DNA from 2 places in the Aliivibrio thorii genome. Region 2 is predicted to be linked to the other one. Evidence: predicted binding sites of a transcription regulator. Region 2 holds the regulator's gene; the other holds the start of a gene.

Region 1 (11,767 bases), 1.1 Mb from region 2:
TGAACGATGTGCATCCATGTTGCTCACCACCATTTCTCGTTATAATTATATTGATAGGTAGCTCTTTTATTAGAGCCAGATAGAGTGATGTTTCCACCACTCAATTCACGTTATTGATGTCGTTTATAAACCTTGCTCTTTGGCCATTTTCATTGCTATCTGTGGTGCGTTCCACAATGAAGGCAAAAGAATCAAAGAGACAGGAACCGCGGTGATAACAATGAAGGATTGCAACGCTGAAATACCACCAGACCCTAAGGAAATTAAGATTAATGCGGTTACCCCCATCATCACCCCCCAAAAAGTTCGGATAATGGCATTAGGTTCGGTCTCACCACTGATCACGACACTAATGGTGTACGTCATAGAGTCGCCTGTTGTCACAATGAAGATAGTAGTTAAGATAAGAAATAAGATAGATATCAGCATTGGCATTGGTAGTTGAGATGTAACAGCAAGTAAAACCCCCGGTAAATTAAACCCTTCAAAGGCCGAGCTCACACTACCTGGATTGGCGATTTCAAACGCCAATCCAGATCCACCAACAATAGTGAACCAAAAACACGTCACTAACGGTGCAACAATACAGATCATCGATACTAACTGACGAATACTTCGACCACGTGAGATACGCGCAATAAAGATAGCCATCATTGGTCCGTATCCTAGGAACCATCCCCAGAAAAAGACTGTCCACCAACTTAACCATCCTTCATCACCACGATATGTCGCCATTGGTATGAAGTTATCAATCATGCTACCAACGCCTTGAATATAACTATTCACAATGAAATCAGTTGGACCAAAAATAAGGATATAAAGCATAAGTGCAGCGGCTAAAATTACGTTATATCGACTTAACACTTGCATGCCGCGGTTCAAACCACTTAATGCTGATAAGGTATATAATGCAATCGCAAATAATATGATAATGAACTGTGTGGTAAACCCATCAGGAATATCAAACAACGCGTTTAACGCATAGCTCACTTGTAAACCTAAGAAGCCAATTGGACCTATAGTTCCCGCAGCAACAGCGACAATACAGCATGCATCAATCAATGCCCCAGTGTGACCCTTAAGTACACGCTCACCAAAAAGAGGATAAAGAAGAATTCTCGGTTTAAGAGGCAAACCTTTATCATAATGAAGGTGCATAACAACAATGGAAGTTAAACCACCCACTATCGCCCAGGCTAAAAATCCCCAATGCATAAATGACTGTGACAGTGCATTTACGGCACCTTGCTGAGCGCTCTCTTGAGCACCATATAATGGTGGGGCATTAACAAAGTGTGCTATTGGTTCAGCGGCGGCCCAAAACACCCCACCACCAGCAAGTAAAGTACAAAAGATAATAGCAACCCATCGAAAACCATCCATTTCAGGTTTATCAATGCCACCTAATATCACTCGACCAGTACGTCCTGCGGCAAGCCCAAGAGCAATTAAAAATGTCAGCAATAAAAGTAGCTGCCAATAAGGACCAAATATTTTCACTGCCCATGAAAAGCCAGTATTAACAACCGTTGATAAGAGCTCCCCATCAACCAATGCAAGTAAAACAAATAGAGCGATAAAACCACCGCTATACCATAAAGCAGGGTTATCAAGCCCTAACTTTTCAGATGTTGATTCTTTACTTTGTAATGTTGAGGTTTTAGTTTCCTTTTTTATCGTATTTTTGTTTGACTCTTTCACGCTATTAGCTAAATCAGACATACTCTGACTCCAGAAGTTGCTTTGCAGCTGCAAAGGTGTATTTACCACCTACCCTGTTATTTTTGTATTGAGTAGGCTGCTCCATGTATGGGTCTCGCTTTACGAAATAGGCTCTAGTCCTTGCTGTAAAAAGTTAAACCAGTTTTCACCTAGTATTTTCCCCGCCTCAGATTCACTGAACCCGTGACGCATTAATCCATTGTAAATATTTTCCATCCCAGCACTTCCACAAAACCAAGGGAGCGCATCTGGCCACCCTGAATTACTCGCTGAACCTTCACCATAATTCATCGCTTTTGACCAACGACCATTACGCATCCACTCCAACACTTCTTGTGGTTGATTCAGGCACAAATCACTGCCAATACCTAAATGATCAATTCCAACCATGTCGGCCGTTTTTGCTATCATTTGGCAAAAGTCATTTAATGAACATTGACTGCCATTTGGCAGGTGAAATGGATATAAACTAAAACCAAGTAAGCCACCACGCTCTGCCAATGCTTTAATTACTGTGTCTGATTTATTACGTAATGCATCATGAGCAAAAGAAGGGTTGGCATGACTAATACAAATAGGACGTAACGATAAATCAATCGCTTCAAGGGTTGAGCGCTCTGCACTGTGAGACATATCAACGATCATCCCTACACGATTCATCTCTTCAATCACTTGCTGTCCAAAACGAGTAATACCAGTATCATTTTTTTCATAACATCCCGTCGCGAGTAGGCTTTGGTTGTTATAGGTCAATTGCATGATCAACAACCCTTGTTGACGCATGACCTCAACTAAACCAATTTCATCTTCAATGGGAGAGCAATTTTGTGCGCCAAAGAAAATACCGACTTTGCCTTCCGCTTTTGCAGCTTCAATATCAGCCATCGAATAAACAGGCATGATTAGATCTGCATTTTTCTCAAAACGTAAGTTCCATTCAGCAAAACGACTCAAGGTTTCTCGTGCATTTTCGTGGTACACCATGGTGGCGTGAACCGCTGTAATGCCACTTGCTTTGAGAGTCTGAAAATACTCTCTATCCCAATTGCAGTATTGCAAACCATCGATAACAATCCGTTGTTGATACATAACACGCTCCTTATTTCAGTTTCATCTAGTTAAATAGATTTTCCATCCATTTTAATAAGGACGTTGGTAAGCCGTTTTCACAACCGTATAAAACTCTTTTGCGTACTGGCCTTGCTCACGAGGGCCAAAGCTTGATTCTTTACGCCCACCAAATGGCACATGATAGTCCGTACCCGCAGTAGGCAAATTCACCATCACACAGCCCGTTTGAGCTTGTTGTTTAAATAATGAACTCGTGCGTAAGCTTTGAGTAATAATGCCACCCGTCAAACCAAAGCGAGTATCGTTAGTTGTTGCAATTGCTTCATCTAAATCAGACACTCGGATCACGCTTGCCATTGGTGCAAAGACTTCTTCTTGGTTTACTTCCCACTTATTATCCGTGTTAATAAATAGCGTTGGAGACATGTAGTAACCATCATGTTCAAGATTTAGACGCTCACCACCAAATGCCAATTCAGCGCCACTTTGGCGTGCATTTTCTATCCAACCAAAGTTTGCATCCAATTGATTACCATCAACCACTGGCCCCATGAAGATGCCATCTTCTAATGCGTGACCTACTTTTAATTCACTCATGCGCTTAATTAACGCTTCAACGTACGCATCATGAATACCGTCCATCACAACTAAACGAGATGACGCTGTACATTTTTGACCAGCACCAGAGAACGAACCTGCAATGGTTGCTTCAACGGCAATTTGAATATCCGCATCATCGGCAATCACTAACGCATTTTTACTCCCCATTTCTAATTGGCAACGCACAAAGTTTGGTGCCGTAGCCGCTGCCACTTTACGCCCTGTATCTACTGAACCGGTAAAACTCACACCATTAATTTCTTTTGAATTGATTAACGCATTACCCACTTGAGAACCGTTGCCTAATACCAAATTAAACGTCCCTTCTGGTAGGCCTTGACGATGAATAATCTCAGTAAGTGCCACAGCACTAGCAGGGGTTAGATTTGCAGGCTTCCAAATAACACTATTACCAAACGCGAGAGCTGGAGCTATCTTCCAAGCCGCGGTTGCAGTTGGGAAATTCCAAGGCGAAATCACCGCAATCACACCAACCGCTTCACGCGTCACTTCAACAGAAACCCCCGGTCTTACTGAATCAGCACTATCACCAATTTGACGTAGAACTTCTGCTGCAAAGTATTGGAAGAATTGACCTGCACGATAAATCTCACCACGACCTTCCATAAAAGGTTTACCTTCTTCACTTGAAAGCAAACGGCCTAATTCATCACAACGTGCAATTAGCTCATCACCAATCGCTTGCAGTACCGCTTGTTTGCGCTCTAGTGGTGTTTTCTCCCACTGTGGTTGCACTTTTTTTGCTGCTGAAATTGCGTCTTGAACTTGGCTTTCACTTGCTTGAGCAAAATGGCCTAAATGCTGCGTAATATCTGATGGGTTAATATTGGCAATCGTACTGATACCAGATTGCCATTCACCGCCAATGTACAATGATTTCTCTGCTTGAATATTTAGTGTTTGAACTGTCATGCTATCTTCCTTGTTCTAAGATTATTGCTTGTAAAAATAAGCAATAAAAAACGAATTCTTTAGTATTTAATAAGGTAAAGCGTTGGGCTTATTCTGATCCGACTGCGGCATAAACAACAAATTCAACGAGCATTTCTTCTCGAGCTAACCCTGCAACAATCATTGCAGCACGGTTTGGATAAGGTGCATTAAAGTACTCTGCGTACACTTTATTTACAGTGACTAAATACTCTCTATCAATCACATAAATTAATACCTGCAAAACAGAATCTAAAGATTCACCAGCACACTCTAAGGTATGAGCTAAGTTGTCTAGTGTTTGGCGTGCTTGCGCTTCAATGCCGCCTTCAACAACCGCACCGGATTGGTCAATTGGGATCTGAGCGGTATATAAAGTTCCGTTATTTACAATTGCCCACTCAAGTGGCGCTTTAGAGGCAAATAAGTCAGTTTTTATTGAATGCTTTTTCATTTTAGTCTTCACGCTCTCATTCGTCATGTAATAACAATGTTTCAATATGGTTAAATATTGCACATTGACAGATGATAAATCTAACGGTAAATTTTTTACATTCGATAAGAAAAACTTATCACCTTAGTGAGGGTTCGATAAATAAAGGGATGGCAGTGAGGTTTAAGGTATGAGCATCAAGCTACAACAATTGAAACACTTTACTTTAGTCGTAGAGGAAGGAGGCTTCCGTGCGGCGTCAAATCGAGCAAATCGCTCTCAAGCCGCATTATCAACGTCGATTAAAGAGCTTGAACGCATTTTAGAACAGCCATTATTTGAAGCTGGAAATAAATCAAAACTCACCCCTTTTGGTGAAATTTGCTTTCCTAAAATCTCACAGTTTTTAGATGTGTATGATCGTTTAAAGAATGATTTACGGGCAGATGCCGCAGGACAACAAGGACGCGTTCGGATTGCTAGTGTTCCCTCAGTGGCTGCAAAATTAATTCCAAGTGTACTTGGTGCATTCAGTGAGAAATACCCAAATGTAGAAGTGAGCTTGATAGATGATAATGCCGCAGGAGTAGAAGCGAGATTATTGTCTGGTGAGGTTGATCTCGCATTAGGTAATTATTCACAATTAGAAGAAGAAGCAATTCACTTTACCCCTCTTATTAGCGATCCTATTGGTGTTGTATGCTTAAAAGATAATCCAATTGCAAGTAATCCAGAAGGAATCGAGTGGCAAACGTTACTTGAACAGCCTTTTATAAGAAACGGGACGTGTACTTTACTCAACTCAACACCTGCTCGCATTCTTAGCGAACAAGCCCTCTATTCCGTTGAGAATATCACCTCATTATTTTCTATATTAGAACTTGGTATAGGTATTACCACATTACCTAAATTAGCCTTTCCAACCAATGAAACACGGTTAGTGTGGATCCCTCTGATCGATCCTCCCTTAGAACGACAAATTGGAATATTTCAGTTAGCAGGCAGAACCATCTCACCACAAGCTCAGCAATTCTATGAACTATGCATTGAGTACTTAAATTATCAAAAAGAATAACCAATAAAAAAGCCCACAAACTAAAAGTCTATGGGCTTTCTAAAATTACAGTCGTATGCTTTATTTAATTAAGCAAACAAAAACTTAGGCACATCAGCAATACTATCAAGTACCGTAGTTGCTAACGCTTCACCCTCTTCAGTTACTGGTTTACCAGTACGAACAAGGATACGAGTACCAACACCCGCCGCTTGCGCTGCCATCATGTCTTCTTTCTTATCGCCGATCATGACTGAGTTTTCCATATCGATGTCTAGGAAACTCTGTGCTGAGTTAAACATCCCTGGATTTGGTTTACGGCAATCGCACTCTTCTTTGTATTTTTCTACTGTTGCTTCTGGGTGATGCGGACAATAATAAATACCATCAAAATCAATACCGTGATCAGCAAAGTTCCAATCCATCCATTCCGTTAGGATTTCAAATTGCTCTTCAGTAAACATACCACGAGCAATTCCCGATTGGTTTGTTACTAATACAAGTAGGTAACCCATGTCTTTGCATTTTTTAACGGCATCAAATACACCATCAATATATTCAAAGTCATCACGCTTATGAACATAGCCACGATCAACGTTAATGACGCCATCTCTATCAATAAATACCGCTGGTTTGGACAAGGTGAAACCCTCTAAATAGTCAAATCGGTTAATAAAAAATTATCGCACGCTTTTGCTTTCTTAGCATCATAATTTATACGTTTAGCCGTCTAGACGTAAAAATACCTATTGACTTAAATCAATATCCGAAATAGCATCAGTAGGATATAAAAAATGAGAGATCGCTCAGATTTTTTAACCTTGGTTATCTTTCTATTTACACTGGCTTTCTATTTACATTAGCTCCCTATTTAAAAATGCAGTTCAAGGCGAATCATGATTGAAATAAACCGCGTTAATAAGGTGTTTTATCAAGGTGCAAAGGAAATTAATGCCCTTAAAGATATTAACCTACATATTGCCCAAGGCACCATCTTTGGTGTAATTGGCTCATCAGGTGCAGGGAAAAGTACGCTGATACGCTGTGTAAACATGTTAGAGAAGCCAACAAATGGTGAAGTGATTGTTGATGGTGTTGATTTAACAAAACTCTCTTCAAGCGAGTTAAGCAAAGCACGCCGCAATATCGGAATGATTTTCCAACACTTTAACCTTCTTGCTTCACGAACTGTATTTGAAAACGTAGCTCTACCGCTAGAGTTAGCGGGAAAATCAAAACAAGAGATCAAGAAAAAAGTCACTGAGCTATTAGATTTGGTTGGCTTAGAAGATAAGCACCACACTTATCCTGCAAACCTTAGTGGCGGTCAAAAGCAACGTGTTGCTATCGCTCGTGCACTTTCAACAGATCCAAAAGTACTGCTTTGTGATGAAGCAACCAGTGCGCTTGATCCTGCAACAACAAAGTCAATTCTAGAGCTAATCAAAGATCTAAATCGAAAATTAAATATTACTATCCTAATCATTACCCATGAAATGGAAGTAGTAAAAAATATCTGTCATGAAGTTGCTATTATCGGTGGCGGTGAGTTGGTTGAAAAAGGCATTGTGAGCGATATTTTTGCTCATCCTAAAACCAAACTTGCACAAGAGTTTATTCGTGCAACATTAGATTTATCAATTCCTGATGATTTCAAATCTCGTCTACAAGAAACCTATGTTGAAGGCAGTTACCCTCTTATTCGTTTGGAATTTACTGGTGCCAGTGTTGACGCCCCTGTGATTAGCCAGATCTCTCGTGAATTTGACATTGATATCAGTATCTTAAATGCAGATATCGATTATGCTGGCGGCGTTAAATTTGGCCTTATGCTAGCCGAGTTTTTTGGCAACCAAGAATCAACAGCGCAAGCAATTACATTCTTACGCAATCATCACGTAAAAGTAGAGGTATTAGGTTATGTCATTTGATGTGATTTCTGCATGGCTTGATTTAAACAGCAAGCTGTTATTAAACGCAACAGGCGAAACCCTTTATATGGTTGCGGTTGCTGGTATTGTTGGTTTTGCTATTGGGATCCCGCTTGGTGTTGTTTTACACATCACTAAAAAAGGTGGCTTAATGGAAAACACCACATTCAATAGTACACTTGGCGCTGTTGTTAACGTGGGTCGCTCTGTTCCTTTCTTAGTATTAATGGTTGCGATTATTCCAGTAACAAAACTGATTGTTGGTAGCTTTATTGGTACTACAGCGGCAATCGTTCCGCTGACTATTGGTGCAATCCCATTTGTGGCTCGTCTGATTGAAGGCGCACTAATTGAAGTACCAAGTGGCTTAGTTGAAGCAGCACAGTCAATGGGCGCAACTCCACTGCAAATTATTACGAAAGTACTGCTTCCTGAAGCACTACCAACTATTTTAAACTCAGTAACTATCACACTAGTAACGCTAGTTAGCTACTCTGCAATGGCAGGTACGGTTGGCGGCGGTGGCTTAGGTGATGTTGCTATTCGATATGGTTTCCACCGTTATGATTTAACCATCATGGCTGTGACCGTTGTTATGCTGATTGTTTTGGTTCAAATCATTCAATCTGTTGGTGATTCTTTAGTTAAAAAATTCGATCACCGTTAATTTTATTTAATATGGAATTCATTTTTAAGGAGTAAATAATGAAATTGAATCTAAAAAAACTGGCAGCAGTTGCTGGCCTAGCATCAACACTTATCCTAACTGGCTGTGGTCAAGAAGAAGCAAACACAAACTCAATTAAAGTGGGTGTAATGGCGGGTGCTGAAGCGCAAGTTGCTGAGGTTGCAGCTAAAGTGGCAAAAGAGCAATACGGTCTTGATGTTGAATTAGTAACTTTTACCGATTACGTAACACCAAACGCCGCATTGGATGATGGTTCTATTGACCTAAATGCATTCCAACACAAACCATACCTAGATCAACAAGTGACTGATCGTGGTTACAAAATTGAAATCGCTGGTAATTCATTTGTTTACCCAATTGCTGGTTACTCTAAGCAAGTAACTTCGGTTGACCAAATTGAAGACGGTGCACGTATTGCGGTACCAAACGATCCAACTAACCTTGGTCGTTCTTTACTTCTTCTTCAAGAACAAGGGCTAATCACATTACGTGATGGCTCTGGTCTTGCTGCAACGGTTCGTGATATTACGGCTAACCCTAAAAACATCACTATTGTTGAGTTGGATGCAGCACAGCTTCCTCGCTCTCTTGATGATGTAGCACTGTCTGTAATCAACACAACTTACGCAAGTAGCCTAAACCTTACACCTGAGAAAGATGGCATCTTTGTAGAAGATAAAGACTCTCCGTATGTAAACCTAATTGTTGGTCGTACTGACAACGTAAACACTGAAAACGTAAAAACGTTTGTTAAAGCATACCAATCAGAAGAAGTTTACCAAGCAGCACTTAAAACATTTAAAGGTGGCGTAGTTAAAGGTTGGTAATCCCCTTCTTTTAACAAGCTAACCTACAAAAGGTTGACGTGAGAGCGTCAACCTTTTTTAATATCTAAAGATTATTATTCATAAAGAATACTTCAATGACTTATCACATCGATCCTGTTGGTTTTATCCAATCACCTTACAAAGAAAAGTTTGCGGTTCCTCGCCAACCTCGCTTAGCACCTAGCGCCACATCTCGCTTAAAATTAGTGGGAGAGGCTAATTCACCAGAAGCCGTTCGTGGAATTGAGCAATTCTCTCATCTATGGTTATTGTTCTTATTTGACCAAAACTTAGAGGCGGGATGGAGACCAACGGTTCGCCCACCACGTTTGGGTGGAAACGAACGTATTGGTGTGTTTGCTTCGCGTGCGACCTTTCGTCCCAATGGCATTGGTATGTCAGCCGTCGAATTAAAAGGCGTGGTTCAAGAAGGCAATCAAACCTATTTAGAATTGGGCAGCGTTGATTTGGTGGATAACACACCAATCATAGACATTAAACCTTACATCCCCTATTCCGATTCTATCCCTGATGCACTCGGTGGTTTTGCAGAGAAAGAACCCGATGTTCTTAATGTATATTTATCAATAGAGGCCCAAAAATCACTTAGTTCACACCCACAGAAAACGCAGATAGAAGCGGTCATAAAAGAAGTACTTGGACAAGACCCACGCCCAGCCTACAAAAAAGGGAAAGCTGATAACAAAGAATATGCGGTAAATTTGTTTGATTTGAACGTAAAATTCACTGTAGATAGCAATTCGATCACGGTAACTGCAATTGATCGCTTTTGAGATCGCTTTTAGGCTGATATCATAGAAAGCTTAATTTTAGATTGATCCTGTTCTCATTAAAGAACATACCATAACTAAGATTGAACTCTCGATTTAACTGTTTAAGTCGAGCTATTCCAATATTCATAACTAACAAATGGATGAAAACATGCGCACTAGCAAATACCTTCTTTCAACACTGAAGGAGACTCCAAACGACGCAGAAGTAGTTAGCCACCAGCTAATGCTACGTGCAGGTATGATCCGTCGTCTAGCTTCAGGTTTATATACTTGGCTACCGACTGGTCTACGTGTATTGCGTAAAGTCGAAAACATCGTTCGTCAAGAGATCGACAATGCAGGTGCAATCGAAACTTTGATGCCCGTAGTTCAACCGTTTGAGCTTTGGGAAGAAACAGGCCGTTCTGAAAAGATGGGTCCTGAGCTTCTTCGCTTTACTGACCGTCATGTTCGTCCGTTTGTACTTAGCCCAACAGCTGAAGAAGTTATCACGAGCCTTGTTCGTAACGAAGTTAACTCTTACAAGCAACTTCCACTAAACTTGTACCAAATCCAGACTAAATTCCGTGATGAGCGTCGCCCACGTTTTGGCGTTATGCGTGCACGTGAATTCTGCATGATGGATGCGTACAGCTTTGATATCGATAAAGAAGGCCTACAAAAGTCTTACGATGCAATGCACGATGCTTACTGTAAAGCCTTCGACCGCATGGGTCTTGAGTACCGTCCAGTATTGGCTGACTCAGGCGCTATCGGCGGCAGTGGTTCTCAAGAGTTCCACGTACTTGCTGAAAGCGGCGAAGATTTAATCGCATTCTCAACAGAATCTGATTACGCAGCTAACATCGAAAAAGCAGAAGCTCTAGCACCAACAACTGAACGTGCTGCTCCTACTCAAGAGATGACAACGGTTGATACACCAAATGCAAAAACAATTGCAGAATTGGTTGAGCAACACGGTATCGCGATTGAAAAAACAGTTAAGACATTATTTGTTAAAGCATCTGATGAAATTGACGCTGATATCATCGCTCTTATCATCCGTGGTGATCACGAACTTAACGAAGTTAAAGCTGAAAACCTAAAAGAAGTTGCTTCTCCACTAGAGATGGCTGACGAAGCACAACTTCGTGACCTAATCGGCGCTGGTGCTGGTTCTCTTGGTCCTGTAGGCCTAGAACTGCCATTCATCGTTGACCGCTCTGTTGCAGTAATGAGTGACTTTGGTACAGGCGCAAACATCGATGGTAAGCACTTCTTTGGTGTTAACTGGGAGCGTGATGTACAGCTTGGTCAAGTTGAAGATCTACGTAACGTTGTTGAAGGCGATCTAAGCCCATGTGGTCAAGGTACTCTACAACTGAAACGCGGCATCGAAGTCGGTCACATCTTCCAATTAGGCACAGCCTACTCAGAAGCAATGAACTGTGGCGTGCTTGATGCTAACGGTAAAAACTCTATCCTTGAGATGGGTTGTTACGGTATTGGTGTTTCACGTGTTGTTGCATCAGCTATCGAGCAAAACAACGACGAATACGGCATTGTATGGCCAGAAGCGCTTGCACCATTTACGGTTGCTATCGTACCGATGAACATGCACAAATCTGAGCGCGTTAAAGAAGCAGCAGAAAAACTGTATGCAGAACTAACAGCAATGGGCATCGATGTACTATTTGATGACCGTAAAGAGCGTCCA
Region 2 (11,767 bases):
CCCTCGAATAACTAATGGATTATCGCGGTACCATTTACTTTCAATTGCAAAAATATTATCACATGGTAACAAGTTAGCTAATGCATGATGCTCGACCAGAGCTTCAATGCTTACCGTCGCGCAGCCATCTTTATTTAAGCGTGCCACATAACGTAATACCTTTTGTTCTCTTTGCGCTTTTTCTAAACGCTCAAGTAACTCATTATTAATTGACTCACCTTTTTCCAAGAACTCATCCAAGCTCACTTCTCTGAGTTCTACAGGAACGAGAGACTCTACTTTTACTTGAGTTGGTTCTATTTTCAATCCTGCCTCTCGAGCTAAAATGACAAGTTTTCTCATGACATCGGAGCCATCAAGATCGTGCCTTGGATCTGGTTCTGTTAATCCTTGTTGCCAAGCAAGATCCACTAACTCGGTAAATGGAACCTCACCATTATACTGTTGGAATAACCATGACAAGGTACCTGAAAATATACCCGATAATGCGACTATCTCATCACCACTTTCTCGTAAATCTCTTACTGTGTGGTTAATAGGAAGACCGGCACCAACAGTCGCGTTATATAGCCAATGACGACCTGTTTTTGTAAACGCATCAAGCACTGCTTGATATTCATGACTTGGTGCTGAACCTGCAACTTTATTCGCAGAAATAAGGTGTATGCCTTGCTCCGCAATTTTAGTGTACTGTTGTGATAGTTCAGGGCTTGCCGTTACATCTAATACAACAACATCATCATATCCTTGAATTGCGCCAATTTTTTCTATCCATTCAAAATGCTCATAGGCGGTAGCTTCATCATCAAATTTATCTACAATTGATGCACTGTCTAACCCATCAAAATCTAACCAGTGACGATGACGATCAACTACACCAATCAATGAAAATTGCATACCATGGCGCTTCTCAAGGTTACGTTTTTGCTCAGTAAAAAGAGATAACCATTGAGAGCCAATATTTCCATGCCCACATAACACAAGCCCAACTCTTTTTTGAGCTTGAAATAAATGTGTATGAATGGCGTTAATGATCGAGGCTGTATCTACTTTACGTAAAATTGCAACCAAACTTAGCCCTGACTCAGATTCACATACAAACTCTAATGGGCAATTTTTTAATTGATGATAGAAACCATGGCTATGAATGGCATTCCCAGTAACACCTGCGCCAACGGCCGCAACCATTGAATAGCCTTCTTTCAATTTAATTTCAGCATGTACCGCAGAGTTTTGTAGAACATCTAATGCTTCATTCACGACTTCAGAGGTATACGCCAATAAAAGTGTATATTGGTCATCTTGAACCTCTAATGCTAAAGGCTGCAACTGAGAGCGAGTCAGTAAAGAAAGTACTTCTTGCTTCACTCGTTCAAAATCCTGCCCACGCCCAAAACCTAATTGAATTAAATACACATCTTCTAATGAAGTAACAATTTTAGCCCCACGACCAGAAGCCAATACTCGTTCGATACGGGTTGAGCCTGATTCAGGTTGGTAACTGCAACGCAAGCTTAAATCAAGTGCACTTTGAGCAACAGGTTGTAGTGTTCGACTATGTAATACAGGGGCGGCTAATCGAGCTAATTCACTGGCTTCATCTAAACGAAGCAACGGCAATAAACAAGCATCTTCTACTTTACGAGGATCGGCACTGAATACGCCAGCAACATCACTCCAGATAGTTACACGAGAAACTTCAGCCAATGCACCAATAATTGTTGCTGAATAATCAGAACCATTACGGCCCAGCAATACCGTCTCACCGTTTTGATTACGAGCCATAAAACCGGTAATAACAAGTCGACCATGAGGATGTTGAACCATTTGCTCTTTAAATAATGGCCACGATAGTGCGCGATCAATTTCTGGCTGACATCCTCGTTCAGCTCTTAAAAAAGAACGAGAGTCCAAAGGTGCCGCTTGCAAATCAATTTGATTTAAATAAGCAGAAAGTAATCGAGATGACCATACTTCACCATGACCAAGAATGTCGGCTTGTTGGATGTCCGTTAAAGGCGCGTGTAATTTTCCAATAGCAATAAGTTCCTCATGAAGAGTATCAAGTAAAGGCGCTGCACTTTCAGGAGTTAATAAGTCTGAAATTAAACCTTGTTGATATTGACGTAAAGACTCCAAGACATCATGAGCTAAGCGGCCATCTTTTGATAAACCATCAATCCACTCTAAAATCCTGTTAGTCGTGTTACCTGCAGCAGAAACAACCACTAAGTCATGATCGTTTGAATACTCTTTTAAAATGGTTGCGACACGGCGATAACATTCAGGGTCAGCAAGGCTACTCCCCCCAAACTTATGTAACTGACGTGGTACTAATCCTGTCATTACTTCACCTCAGCAGAGATAAGGAAGGCTTGCTTAAGATCCGCAATCAAATCGCGGCTGTCTTCTAACCCAACAGAAATACGTAACAGTGTTGGAGCTAATCCCGCTTCTGCTTGTGCTTCATCTGACATCGCTCGGTGAGTCATGGTGCCAGGGTGTGCAATCAAACTTTCTACACCACCAAGAGATTCGGCTAACGAGAAATATTTTAGCTCTTTTACAAAGACCTTAAGCTGCTCTAGTGAACCATTTAACTCAAAACTTAACATGGCACCAAACCCTGCTTGCTGACGCTTTGCAATCTCATGCCCTGGATGCTCAGGTAAGCTTGGATGATAAATTGTGCCGACTAACTCTTGCTCTTGGAGACATTTAAGTACCTCCATCGCATTTTCTTCATGTACACGCATACGAGCACCAAGCGTACGAATACCACGTAAAGTTAGGTAGCTATCAAAAGCCGTTCCCGTAGCTCCAATACAGTTTCCCCACCATGCAAAGTCATCTGCGTGCTCTTGAGTTTTAGCTATCAATACGCCACCAACCACATCAGAGTGACCGTTAATGTATTTAGTTGTCGAATGAAGGACAAAATCAGCACCCAATGTTAGAGGTTGTTGTAGTACAGGAGAAAGGAAGGTGTTATCTACCGCAACCAAAGTCCCTACTTTTGCTGCTTTTTGACAAATTTCAGCAATATCCACCACTCGAACCAATGGGTTAGATGGCGTCTCTAATAGGATAAGTTTTGGTTTTTTTGCAAGAGCTGAATCAAGTGCTTCAGTATTTGATTGGTCAACAAATAAAGTTTGGAAATCACCTTTGTTCGCACGTGTATTAAACAAACGATAAGTACCACCATAACAATCATGAGGTGCCACAATAAGATCATCCGGACCAAGTAAAGCCGATACCATAAGGTTAAGAGCAGCAGTTCCGCAGTTTGTAACGACAGCCCCAGCACCACACTCTAAATCAGATAAAGTGGTTTCGAGTTGCGTACGAGTTGGGTTTCCTGAGCGAGCATAATCATACTTAGGAACATCACCAAACTCAGAAAAGCTATAATTGGTAGATAAGTAGATAGGAGGCACAACCGCGTTATGTTGTGAGTCAGTTTCGATGCCGGTACGGACAGCAATAGTTGCAGGTTTTCTCTCGCTCATAATTTCCCTTCCAAACTGCTAGGCAGTGGTCTGATACCAATTACCTGAATGAGATATAAAGCAGTAATTTTCTACTCTTCCATTCAAGATGACTGATATAATCTAATCCATAAGTTATATTCTTCTACTTTACCATCACAAAATGAGACGTCAATACTTCTAGACGTCTATATATCTTTGCTTATAGCCGTAAATATCGCTAGAATTAGCCTATCCTATTTTAAACAACAATAATTCAGAACGAAGGTGAGCAATGGCTGATTGGAATGGTGACTATTTAAGTCCTTATGCCGAGCATGGTAAAAAAAGTGAACAGGTAAAAAAAATTACCGTGTCAATTCCAACGAAGGTACTACAAATTCTTACCGATGAGCGTACTCGTCGCCAAGTAAGTAACCTACGTCACGCAACAAACAGTGAATTATTATGTGAAGCGTTTCTTCACGCTTACACAGGCCAACCTTTACCTACAGATGAAGACTTACGTAAAGATCGCCCTGATGATATTCCCGCAGAAGCTAAAGCTTTAATGACCGCAATGGGCATTGAATTCGAAGCATTTGATGACGAGTAAGTAACTCTTCACCTCCTCCTGCTGCCTCCTCCTTTTTTTAAATAAATTAGGAGGATTACATTTTTATTTGCTTATTAAATAATCACAGTGCCCTACTATAATTATAAAGGACTTACTGTGAAAAATAACATGGCAAAAACAGCGATAGCGCTCGCTATTACCTCTCTATTGAGCGCCTGTAGCTCAACCTCAGAAACAACACAAATAACCTCTACCTATCAATGCAATCCTCAAATGATGGAAGAAAGTAATCATTTACGCATCTATCAAATCATGGTGGAAAGCTTTGTTGATGGTGATAACAGCATTGGTCATGACACAGGTTACGGCCCGAGTCATCATAATGGTGATCTACAAGGGATCATTGATTCATTAGATTACATTCAATCATTAGGTATGAACGCCATTTGGATGACGCCTATTTTTGAATCAGCACCAATTGAAGGCCAAGACCATTGGGCTGATAAGCTGGATGCAACTGGCTATTTCGCGACTGATTTCTTCAAAATTGATCCTCGCTTTGGCACATTAGAAAAAGCAAAAGAATTAGTAGAAGAAGCTCATAAACGCGGAATGTATGTCTTATTTGATGGTGTATTTGGTCACCATAAAGAAGGCCTCATTAAGCCATCACGATCAGGCTTACTACCGAGTGGCAACAATAACCCAGTTGATTACCCTGAGAGTGAAGACTTTTACTCTGAAGTCGCCACTTATTGGATATCCGAATTAAAGATTGATGGCTGGCGATTAGATCAAGCTTACCAAGTCCCTACTGAATCTTGGATAAACATTAGAAAAGCCGTTGATACCGCATCACAAAACACGACGTATATTAATAATAAAGGCGAACAAGTTAACCCGCTCGGTTATATGGTGGCAGAGATATGGAATAACGAAAACTACATTACAGAAACAGGTTATGGAGAAGAAAGAAATCCAGCATTATGCTCTGCATTCGATTTTCCTTTGCGTTTTCGAGTTACAGAAACCTTTGCGGTAAATGAAAGTAATGTAGGGAATAAAGGTGGCGATTGGCTTAATGAGGGAATGCAAATGCATGAACTTTATCCTTCTCATGCCACTCCAAATCTAATGCTAGGAAACCATGATGTCGTCCGTTTTGGTGATTTATTACAACGAGGAGAAATAGCAGACCCTAGTGATAAAGACTATTGGATCCGACACAAAGCAGCTCTTTCATTTCAAGCAGCTTATACCGGCCCTATCACGCTTTATTATGGAGATGAAATTGGCGATCAAGTCGATGGTTTTGCTAATCAAGAAAATAAAGATACTTGCGCCATCAAAGGATTATGTGATGACCATATCGCTCGGTCATCCGCCAAAATAGATGGCCTTACTGCAACACTAACACCTGACCAACTTAACTTAAAAAACTACGTCTCAGAGTTAATGACTTTACGTATTGAAAACCCAGCATTATCGGAAGGCGTTAGAACCAATATCATTGCAAATAAAGCGGTATATATAGACCATAAACAAACAGAGAATAATGCAATTATATTTATGGTTAGCACTCAAGAGCAAAGCCAAACGCTTTCCCTTAAAGCTGAACAGATAGCGTCAAAAGGTAATTTAGTCGATTTATTAACAGGCCAAATATTTAGCCCTAACGAAGGTGTATATACAATTCCTCTATCTAACTTTGAAAGCCGATTTTTAAAGATAGAAGAACCAAATGCAGCAGGTCCTAAAGCAACAACAAAAGAAATAGCTCTGTATGGCAGTGGTTTTATGGCTCAGTGTGATAATCCGACGATATCTGATACTAACGCCCCAATAAAAGAGACGTTATATCTCGTGGGTGATTTCTCTGATTCTCGCTGGGGTCATAAAGAACCTAGAGCCTATCAATACAAAGGGAATGACACCTATCAAGTTATGATAAACGAAAAACGAGGCCCTTATAAAATGCAATACGCAACTAAAGATTGGGCTTCACAGTATACAGCCAATGGTTTATCTCCGAAATTAGGGCAAAACAATACGTTGATTACCAGTGGTTACGGGCAAGATACTGCAATCTACCTTCCAGAAGATGGTAATTATGTATGGAGCTTAGAATTTACTCCTCAAGGGGAGCCTAAATCAATGATGGTTTCGAAGTGTAAATAGCGAATAGAAACTGAACTATTTCTAGCTAATGAGGTCTATTATTAGCTAGCTCACATTTCTGCTTATTTCCTATTTTCTTTACTTTCCCTGTTTCTGCATTATTTCCCATTTCAAAATATCTTCCTACGTGATTTCTCTCTCATAAATAAATCTAATCCCACCTACCAAGTGTGATTTTTATCAACAGAAGACCTCCTATCTAATTCTCTCATCCCTCAGTCTACGCCCTCCCCTTTATAAAAGAAGGAGGATTTCAACCTCGTCATTTATTTTTAATCTGTCCCTCGTTCAATAACGACGACGATGTTTACTTTGCTTCCCTACACTGCCTTAGTTAAGTAAATATTTTCAAATCAAAATATCCTTTAAAAAGGAAATAGGATTTTAAGATGAAAATAAATAAATACACATTACTTGCTGCCGCTGTTTCTACAGCATTACTTTCAGGTGCTGCATTCGCTGAAACAGACCTTGCATTAGATGTTATCTCTGGTGATGAAGCTGCACCTAAAGTTGAAAAAGTTAATGGCACAGATGTATTAACAGATGGTTGGGAAGTACACGGTTACGCATCTATGAACTTCCGTATGGTAGATGGCGAAACAGTAGATACTGAATTTGGTAAACCAGATTACAAAACAGCAGGTACTCATGGAAAAAGTACTAACCAAGTTGAATTCGTAATCAAAAAACACACCGAGCACGCAAATGGTGTTTGGTCTGACTTTGTTGTACGTTCTGAATACGGTAATGGTAACTCTTACGCTTATTCATCTCCTGGTAGCCAAAAAGACAACACAACAGCACAATTTGAAATCAAAGAAACTTTTGTTGAGATTGGCGGGCTATCATACTTAGGCGAAGATACGTCTATTTGGGGTGGTCAACGTTATCTAAACCGTTCTGCAAGTGCTCTATCTGGCGAGTTCTGGAAACAATCATCAGGTGTTGGTGCTGGTATTCAAACTAAAATCGCAGGTAACACGGCAGGTTTTGCAATTGTAGCAGCGGATACCGATCGTGATATTAATAACGGCCCAGGTACCGACGGGCGACAAACACTAACATCTCATGATTTATACTATTACGGTGTTGATGTTGGCTTTGGTAGCCTAGATTTTGATTTCAAATACATCACTCAAGCTAACGTTCAAGATGATGACGGCATCGGTGCTTCTATCACATTAAACTCTAGCTACTACGGCTTAGATGGCTGGTCACAAACTGCTATCGCTTACGGTAAAGGCGCAGCTCAAAACCGTGGTGTTAACTTTGGTAGCTGGTCTGGCGGCGATGATCATGCTGAATCCATCTTCTTTACCTCAGGTGGTGTAGTAAACATTTCAGAAAACTGGCAAATGGGCTCTGAAGTCACTTACTTTGCTGCTTTAGATGAACTATTTGGTGCTAAAGATCTGAAACGTTATATCGTTGCAGCGCGTCCATCATACAAAGTAAATGATAACCTACGCTTAGAAGCGACTGGTTCTTATGCTCACGAAGAAGGTGCTGAAGGTTACTGGGGACGCACAGGCGATGATCTGAAGAGTGATATTATTAACGTTGAATTAGCGGCAGCATTTACAGTAAACGCTGATTACTTTGGTCGTCCACAAATCAAACCATACGTGAGTTACATTACAGCTGACGATGAAGCAAGTGCTAAACAAATTGGCATTAAAGATGGTAAATCAGAAACAATTATCGGTGTTCACACTGAAATCTGGTTCTAACTGAGTTAAAGTGACAGGCAGCCCACTCGGCTGCCTTTTTGCGTTTATTTACCTATTCATGGAGAGTATTGATGAACACCAAAAAATTATTACTTAGCTTACTTATCGGTCTCTCTTTGACTGCATGTTCTTCAACCCAAACAATACAACAACCAATAGAACCTCTGGCAAACACTCAAGTCTGTTGTAGTGATTTTTCTCAATACCCTTGGATACCACTAGCAACAACAGAAGAGATCGATTTTCAATTAGATAAAGACTCACCTATTGGCCATTTTTCTAATGGAAACAGCTATTTTAATGCCTTTAAATTATCCGACCGTTCAGGAAAAGTACAATTACGTCTTTCAAGTTTAATGATTAATGACTCGGTTGTTGCTCCTAAACTCATTGCTCTCGATCATGAGTTTAACGTTGTAAATACAACAAGTTTAGACCAATTTGATATTAAACCATCCGATGCGTTTACTCGTACTCAGTTTCAATTAAATTTCGATCTTGATGCAACTAAAACGCCTTATTTTATTATTTATTCCGCAGAGAGTTATTTAGGCCAATCAATAAAAGTAAAACACCCAGCAAGGATAAGAGCTGAAGAATTAGGCGAAGCAATGCCAATAGTGACAGACCCAACCTATACTTATAAGCGTTTTGGAAAACTAAAACTATCAGTAAAAACACTGTCTCTGCAGGCCTATAAGGCACCTGAGCAGCAAGCAAAACCTGTGGCTGCTATAGCCCAACCTGAGACTCAAACGTTTTACCAAAACGCAATTATCGAAGCCGTAAATAAAAATGACATTACTAAAGCGCTTGCCTTATTGGAAGAAGCAAAAGCATTAGGAATTAAAGGTGCTGACACTGTTTTTGTTAACGCATTAGAAAATAAAAATAATCCCCCAAGAAAAAAGGCTTCCTCATCAATGATGTAGGAAGCCTTTTTTATGCTCTAAAGAAAATAAAAAACGACTTACGCTTCCATGTAATTCTCTGGCATTTCAATACGAGCAACGCCTGAATCAACCGCTGCTTGTGCTACTGCTTTAGCAACGCGAGGAAGTAAGCGAGGATCCATTGGTTTAGGAATGATGTAACCTTTACCAAACTCTAATGAATCAACACCCGCTGCTTTTAATACTTCAGTTGGTACTGGCTCTTTTGTTAACTGGCGAATAGCTTCAACAGCAGCCAACTTCATTTCATCGTTAATCACGCTTGCACGGACATCTAATGCGCCACGGAAAATGAATGGGAAACAAAGCACATTGTTTACTTGGTTCGGGTAATCAGAACGCCCCGTACCCATGATCAAATCATCACGCACTTCATGTGCAAGCTCTGGCTTGATTTCTGGATCAGGGTTTGAACATGCAAATACAACCGGCTTGTCAGCCATTAATTTTAGAGCTTCTGGTGGTAATAGGTTCGGACCTGATACCCCTAAAAATAAATCTGCACCTTCAATAACATCTTCAAGCGTACGCTTATCGGTGTTATTAGCAAAACGTTGTTTATATTCATTAATATCATCACGACGAGTGTGAATTACGCCTTTACGATCCAACATATAGATCTTCTCACGCATTGCACCACACTTAATCAGCTGCTCCATACACGCAACGGCCGCAGCACCAGCACCAAGACAAACAATGATTGCATCTTCTAACTTTTTGCCTTGCAGCTCGATCGCATTCAACATACCCGCTGCCGTCACAATCGCTGTACCATGTTGGTCATCATGAAATACAGGTACATCGCAACGCTCAATTAGACGACGTTCAATCTCAAAACAGTCAGGAGCTTTGATATCTTCTAGGTTAATACCACCAAACGTGTCAGCAATATTCGCAACCGTATCAACAAATTCATCTATTGTGCGGTGCTTTACTTCAATATCAATAGAGTCTAGGCCTGCAAAGCGCTTAAAAAGTAATGATTTACCTTCCATTACAGGTTTTGAAGCCAAAGGACCTAAATTACCTAAACCAAGAATTGCAGTGCCGTTTGAAATAACTGCAACCATGTTACCTTTAGATGTGTACTTATAAACATCATCTGGATTTTTTGCGATTTCACGTACTGGCTCAGCAACACCAGGACTGTACGCCAGTGCTAGATCTTCTGCGGTGTTTGCAGGCTTAGTCAGTGCTATTTCAATTTTACCCGGCGTTGGGTAAGCGTGATAATGGAGAGCTTGTTCGCGAAAATCTTCAGACATGGCGGTTTTCCTGAATGCTAATAATTATAGGAGGATTGTTTCAAAACAGTGAATAGTATAATAGTTGATCTAGCTCAAACTTCATAGTCCTCACTTACAGATCGTACCAACAAAAACGTGGCCTTTAATGAAGGATATTATTCCTTTATTTAAAACAAGAAAGTGATATTTCTCTGCATTTCAAGCATAAAAAAAGGAGCCCTATAGGACTCCTCTTTTATCGGAAATTGGTAATTATTTCTTAGAACCAATTGCACCGAAACGTTTGTTGAAGCGATCAACACGGCCGCCAGTATCAACGATACGTTGCTTACCAGTGTAGAACGGGTGACATTTGTCACATACGTCTAGGTGGATTGTTTCTTTGCCTAGTGCAGAGCTGAATTCGAACTCGTTACCGCAAGAACAAGTAGCTTTAACAGCTTTGTATTCTGGGTGGATACCTACTTTCATGGGGAAAACCTTATAGTTTAGGCCGTGTCGCTATCCGAATCTAAGCCGAACACCACACGTAGTTTAACAAAAATAATAAGCATAAATAGATTACACTTACTTAAGGTCGCGTATAGTAATGAATCTGGAGCGATCAATCAACTAATCTGTTACTTTTTTCACCGATTATTTTACTCCGTTGCGATATTCTTATCTAAGAGTAGACTATTCCTCATATTATTCCTTACTGATGTTAACCATGCCGTATTCAATTGCACACGTTGCACTGCCTGTTCCTCTTGATCGTACGTTTGATTACTTAATCAAACCGGGTCAAACACCTGCCATTGGTGGCCGTGTAAAAGTGCCTTTTGGTCGTCAGCGTTTAATTGGTATTGTCGTAAAACTAAGTAATGAATCTGAATTTTCTCGTGAAAAACTAAAAGGCATTGATGCGGTTCTTGATAACACTTCATTATGGCCAGTACATCTCTATAAGTTACTTAATTGGAGTAGTACTTATTACCAATACCCATTAGGTGACACCTTAGCTAATGCTATGCCTGCTTGGCTACGTAAGGGAAAAGAAGCCAACTTTGCCGCACTTAAAGCATGGCAAATAACTGAGCTAGGAAAAAACCAAGATCTCAACAAGCTAACCCGTGCACCAAAACAAGCCAAAGCACTCAATTTAGTACGCCACCACCAATGTAGCCATGAACAAATGTTAGAAGAAGACATTACTGCTGCCACTTTAAAAGCAGTCGCCGATAAAGGATGGATAGAAGAAATATCGCTTGCACCTAAGCCTACCAATTGGCATCGAAATGTTGAAGTAACCCAAGAAAAACCTCAACTCAATGAAGAGCAAGCCATTGCTATTGCTACGGTTAATTCAAATCCCGAGTTTGGTTGTTATTTACTGGACGGTGTAACAGGGTCAGGAAAAACAGAAGTCTACTTACAATTATTGGAACCTATTCTAAAAGCAGGTCGCCAAGCCCTTATCTTGGTACCTGAAATTGGCTTAACCCCACAAACGATTAATCGATTTAAGCACCGCTTTAATGTTCCCGTTGATATGATCCATTCTGCACTCAATGATACTGAGCGCTTAAATGCATGGCTAGCTGCTCGAGATAATCACGCAGGTATTATT

The links. Region 2 encodes MetJ, which represses methionine synthesis genes. Its sites were predicted from a motif close to TTAGACNTNTANANGTCTAA; they were not measured.
Region 1: metN (methionine ABC transporter ATP-binding protein MetN) is a predicted target of MetJ. The motif match lies at 6,554-6,573, and genes of this name have one in related genera.

Annotation. Positions count from the first base shown of each region.
Region 1 is NZ_CM170654.1:2,250,183-2,261,949, forward strand. It holds gene AC2IP4_RS10190 (hypothetical protein) at 1-33, opposite strand, end outside; gene AC2IP4_RS10195 (BCCT family transporter) at 124-1,722, opposite strand; gene AC2IP4_RS10200 (membrane dipeptidase) at 1,822-2,811, opposite strand; gene AC2IP4_RS10205 (aldehyde dehydrogenase family protein) at 2,863-4,326, opposite strand; gene AC2IP4_RS10210 (RidA family protein) at 4,415-4,798, opposite strand; gene AC2IP4_RS10215 (LysR family transcriptional regulator) at 4,968-5,852, shown strand; gene gmhB (D-glycero-beta-D-manno-heptose 1,7-bisphosphate 7-phosphatase) at 5,921-6,472, opposite strand; gene metN (methionine ABC transporter ATP-binding protein MetN) at 6,728-7,762, shown strand; gene AC2IP4_RS10230 (methionine ABC transporter permease) at 7,752-8,429, shown strand; gene AC2IP4_RS10235 (MetQ/NlpA family lipoprotein) at 8,468-9,277, shown strand; gene tsaA (tRNA (N6-threonylcarbamoyladenosine(37)-N6)-methyltransferase TrmO) at 9,373-10,071, shown strand; gene AC2IP4_RS10245 (proline--tRNA ligase) at 10,220-11,767, shown strand, end outside.
Region 2 is NZ_CM170654.1:316,771-328,537, reverse strand. It holds gene AC2IP4_RS01525 (bifunctional aspartate kinase/homoserine dehydrogenase II) at 1-2,346, opposite strand, end outside; gene AC2IP4_RS01520 (O-succinylhomoserine (thiol)-lyase) at 2,346-3,512, opposite strand; gene metJ (met regulon transcriptional regulator MetJ) at 3,766-4,086, shown strand; gene AC2IP4_RS01510 (alpha-amylase family glycosyl hydrolase) at 4,216-6,225, shown strand; gene AC2IP4_RS01505 (carbohydrate porin) at 6,615-7,958, shown strand; gene AC2IP4_RS01500 (MalM family protein) at 8,030-8,890, shown strand; gene AC2IP4_RS01495 (malic enzyme-like NAD(P)-binding protein) at 8,929-10,176, opposite strand; gene rpmE (50S ribosomal protein L31) at 10,411-10,629, opposite strand; gene priA (primosomal protein N') at 10,868-11,767, shown strand, end outside.